DNA from 2 places in the Rhodococcus sp. OK302 genome. Region 1 is predicted to be linked to the other one. Evidence: predicted binding sites of a transcription regulator. Region 1 holds the regulator's gene; the other holds the start of a gene.
The links. The regulator HspR, encoded in region 1, represses chaperone genes until heat shock. The targets are predictions, from matches to a motif close to ANNTGAGTNNNNNNNACTCANNT.
Positions count from the first base shown of each region.

Region 2: clpB (ATP-dependent chaperone ClpB) is a predicted target of HspR. The motif match lies at 1,124-1,146, and genes of this name have one in related genera.

Region 1 covers NZ_NPJZ01000001.1:5,894,527-5,896,986, reverse strand. Annotated here, with positions in the region: gene dnaJ (molecular chaperone DnaJ) at 1-1,114, shown strand, start outside; gene BDB13_RS26935 (heat shock protein transcriptional repressor HspR) at 1,114-1,521, shown strand; gene BDB13_RS32285 (hypothetical protein) at 1,604-1,777, opposite strand; partial or broken gene BDB13_RS26925 (ABC transporter substrate-binding protein) at 2,200-2,460, shown strand, end outside.
Region 2 covers NZ_NPJZ01000001.1:2,189,088-2,191,547, forward strand. Annotated here, with positions in the region: gene BDB13_RS10195 (FAD-binding oxidoreductase) at 1-1,029, opposite strand, end outside; gene clpB (ATP-dependent chaperone ClpB) at 1,257-2,460, shown strand, end outside.

The sequences.
Region 1 (2,460 bases):
GTCCACCGCTTCGGCCGACGAGATCAAGAAGGCATATCGCAAGCTGGCCCGGGATCTGCATCCCGACGCCAACCCTGACGACAAGAAGGCTGAAGAGCGCTTCAAGGCCGTCAGTGAAGCGAACACGATCTTGTCGGATCCGGAAAAGCGCAAGGAATACGACGAAGCTCGAAGGCTCTTTGCCAGTGGTGGTTTCGGCCCCAGCGGGCAGGGCGGCGGTGGATTCAATCCAGGCGCCGGAGGCTTCGATGTCAGCGACCTGTTCGGCGGCGGCGCCGGTGGGCAGGATTCGGGACTCGGCGACATCTTCGGCGGATTGTTCAACCGTGGCGGTCAGCGAACCGCTTCACCGAATCGTCCGCGCCGAGGCAAGGACCTCGAAACCGAAACCACTCTCGGGTTCCGTGAAGCGGCACTCGGCGAAACGATTCCGCTGAGGATTACCAGCCCCGCATCATGCACAACCTGTCACGGTAGCGGCGCAAAACCGGGCACCAGTCCGCGAGTATGCCCGCACTGCAACGGAACCGGTGTCATCAACCGCAACCAGGGCGCCTTCGGATTCAGCGAGCCGTGTGACGACTGCCGGGGTACCGGCTCGATCATCGACTCGCCGTGCGACGACTGCCATGGCAACGGCGTCACCAACCGCACTCGTACCATCACGGTGCGCGTGCCGGCCGGTGTCAGTGACGGGACGAAGATCAGGCTCAAAGGTAAGGGCGAAGCGGGACTCCGCGGCGCGCCGGCCGGCGACCTCTTTGTCAACATCCGGGTACGTCCCGATTCGGTATTCGGACGCAACGGCGATGACCTGACTGTGACGGTTCCGGTGAGCTACGGCGAACTGGTTCTCGGTACCACTCTCTCGGTCCCGACGTTGGAAGGTCGTGTCGGGGTGAAGATTCCGGCGGGGACCGTCGACGGACGCGTCCTGCGCGTACGGGGACGCGGTATCCCGAAGCGGCCCGAAGGTGCCGGCGATCTACTGGTCACTGTGAAGGTGTCGGTTCCGCAGAAGTTGGACGATGCCGCGATCGAAGCGCTCGAGACCTATCTCGAAGCAGAGAAGGCGAGCGGATTCGATCCACGGGCCGGGTGGGCCGGTGTGTGATGACCGAACGTCCGAAGAATCAACGAGACGTATCGCTCGATCCTGACGCTCAGATTTTCGTGATTTCGGTGGCAGCTGAACTGGCGGGCATGCATGCGCAGACTCTGCGCAACTACGACCGCCTCGGTTTGGTGACGCCGCATCGCACTACCGGTGGCGGACGACGTTACTCACCGCGAGATGTTGCACTTCTCCGTGAGGTGCAGCGACTTTCTCAGGACGAGGGCGTCAATCTCGCCGGTATCAAGCGGATCATCGAACTGACGAATCAGGTTGAGGCACTTCAGCATCGGGTACGAGAACTGGCGGAAGAGGTAGCCAAGGTTCATGCCGGCTATCGCCGTGAACTCGTCCCCATCCCACGCAACAATGCGCTGGTGGTGTGGAAGCCTCGCAATCAGCGGTAACGCTTCAACGTACAACGGTCCGGTACCCTTTCGAATCATGTGATTCGAAAGGGCACCGGACCGTCTTTGTATTCCAGGCGTTCTAGCCGTGGGAGATGCCGTTGATGAAGGCGAGCGATCCGCTGGCAATCAATGCCGGTATCGCGGTAAACGATCCGAACGACGTCTCCAGGATGGGAGTATCGCTACCCGTCTGTAGGAACTCCACGTAAACGCTCACGACATTGCCAATTCCGGCAATGAGCTTTGAAATCATGTCGATCGAACCCATCGAACCCATTGAGCGCTCTCTTTTCACATCGAAGAAGACGGACTGGCTGGTTTGTCGCAATCGGATTGCCGGCTGTTACAGGGTGCCGTGACGAATGCGTTGCGCTACGAGTATCTTCGCCGAAAATTTGGGCGGTAGTGCACTTTCGTGGCAAATGTTCCATGTAGTGGACGGCGATATTTCAGCGCTCCTGATTTGTACTTATCGTCCTGTTTAACGCCGACCGGTTGCCCGTTTGACGTTAGCCAGATCACACAATATGCTCCAAACCTAGCAACCGCTTGATTGATCTTCGAGCGCTTGCTTGGCTTGTCGATACAAAAATCCGGTATCTCTACCGGTCAACCATTCTCACGTCAGGTATTTGCCTGACGTTCGGTGCATACGTGTGTTCTAGGAGTACTGACATGAATCGTCGGCCCATTCTGCTTGCGGCAGTAGCAGTCACGGCTCTGGCCCTCACCGGTTGTAGCGGCAGTACCGATTCCGAAGCCGGAGCGGACTCGCCCTATCGAGTGCTGCTCACCGGTGGTCTCAGCGCGCAGGGCGCCCTCGCTGCAAACTCGCAGACGGCGTCGCTTGCAACCAAAGCCGGTGTCCAGGTACAGAACGCGGCCGGTGGAATCGGTGGGCGTCAGATCGAACTGACGACGGTCGAGGATGCGGGC
Region 2 (2,460 bases), 3.7 Mb from region 1:
TCCTGTCAATCGAGAGTGCATTCCGAATGGTGGTTCGAGTACCGGGCCGTTGTGCCACCACGGATTTTCAGGTTCCTCCGACACCGGAACCACGGTCAGCCACGGATTGCTGAGCGAAATGTGCCACAGCGTCTCGAGATCGTAGAGGTCACACGGATAGCGTCCACCCACAAAGAGGTGGACCCGGGGATTGTTCGAGCGCTGCGCCATTTCCATCACCTGGGCGCGCAACGGTGCGATGCCCGTCCCACTGCCGATCATCAAAACGTCATGGTCGGAGGTGAAGTCGACCTCCAGACCACCGAGTGGGGTGGACATGACCCAACGATCACCGACATGGGTCTCGTTGACGATCGCCGGACTCACCCAACCGCCCGACACCTTGCGGATGTGGAATTCGAGTTGGCCGAACGGATTGGCCGGGATAGCGGGGGAGTAGTACCGCCACATCCGCGGGCGCTGCGGAATCTGAACTCCGACGTACTGACCGGCGCCGTACGGAATGGGAGGGTCGGTTTCGAGGCGCACGATCGCAAGATCGTCGAGCACCCGCTCATGACTGACGACGGTGCCGCCCCACAGCGCCGGCGTCGTATCGGACTCGGCGCCCTCGGACATCGTCTGTACGACAAAATCGGCGAACGCAGTCCAGGCTTCGTCGAGTTCGGGCGTCCACTTGTAGCGACTGTGCGAACTGGTCCCGTACAGGGAACGTACAGCCCGCTTCAGTGCCGTACCGGCAGCCTCGTAGTGCTCACGCTCGACACCGTAGCGACGGTGGTCGAGGCCCAACTGCGTCAAAAATTTTCGAATACGCCGATGCTGGGCAAGATTGTTCACCGTGAATTGGATCGCGGTGAAGAACCTGTGACCTTGTGATTCCATTGCTGCGGGGAACAATGAGCGATACAGAGGATGTTCAGCAAAGAGAGCCGTATAGAACAGTGCCGAAAAATGCGCGCGAGACTCGTCGTCGTCGGTCAGTGCATCGAGGCTGGATTGCAGGCGGGCGATCACCTTCGGATCCAATCCGCACCCCTTTCGTCCCAGCAGCAACTCTCGTTTCAATTCTAGTACGGCGCGGAAAGTGACGAATCAGCACGAGGGCGCCTAGCGAAAACAAACTTGAGCGGAATAGACTCAAGTTTGTACGCGTTGACGATAGTGACACAGCCGCAGTACCAACCCGGAGCGGCTCAAAAATCTTCGACTTCGACGCGCTTGAGGCGACCGGAGCCCGGCCAGAAAGGTGACAAGTGGACTCGTTCACACCAACAACCAAGACCCAGGCTGCGATGACGGCTGCACTGCAGTCGGCGTCGTCGGCCGGTAACCCCGACATTCGACCGGCACACCTGCTGGTCGCACTCCTCGATCAAACCGACGGTATCGCCGCCCCGCTGCTCAAGGCAGTCGGCGTCGACCCCACCGTCGTACATCGCGAAGCTCAGAACCTGGTGGATCGTCTGCCCAAGACCACCGGCGCAAGCTCCACTCCGCAACTGGGACGTGAAGCTCTCGCAGCGCTGACGTCGGCTCAGCACCTCGCCACCGAGATGGACGACGAGTACGTCTCCACCGAACACGTTCTGTACGGCCTCGCCGACAGTGATTCCGACGTCGCAACGTTGTTGAAAAACCACGGTGCAACACCCGTCGCACTGCGTGATGCCTTCACGACCGTTCGCGGTAGCGCACGAGTGACCAGCCCGGAGCCGGAAGGCACCTACCAAGCGCTGGAGAAGTACTCCACCGATCTCACCGAACTCGCCCGCAGTGGCAAGCTCGACCCGGTGATCGGCCGCGACACCGAGATTCGTCGTGTCGTGCAGGTGCTGTCGCGTCGTACCAAGAACAACCCGGTACTCATCGGTGAGCCCGGCGTCGGTAAGACCGCGATCGTGGAGGGCCTGGCCCAACGCATCATCGCGGGCGACGTCCCCGAATCGCTGCGCGGAAAGACCGTCGTATCCCTGGACCTCGGGTCCATGATCGCCGGTGCCAAGTTCCGCGGTGAATTCGAGGAACGCCTCAAGGCTGTCCTCGACGACATCAAGAACAGTGCCGGACAGGTCATCACCTTCATCGACGAACTCCACACCATCGTCGGCGCGGGTGCCACCGGTGAATCCGCCATGGACGCCGGCAACATGATCAAGCCGATGCTCGCCCGCGGTGAGCTGCGATTGGTCGGTGCCACCACGCTCGAGGAATACCGCAAGTACATCGAGAAGGACGCCGCACTCGAGCGTCGTTTCCAGCAGGTACTCGTCGGTGAACCCTCGGTCGAGGACACCGTCGGCATCCTGCGTGGACTCAAGGAACGGTACGAGGTGCACCACGGTGTCCGGATCACGGACTCCGCGCTGGTAGCAGCGGCTTCACTGTCGGATCGCTACATCACGTCGCGTTTCCTTCCCGACAAGGCCATCGACCTCGTCGACGAGGCCGCGTCCCGTC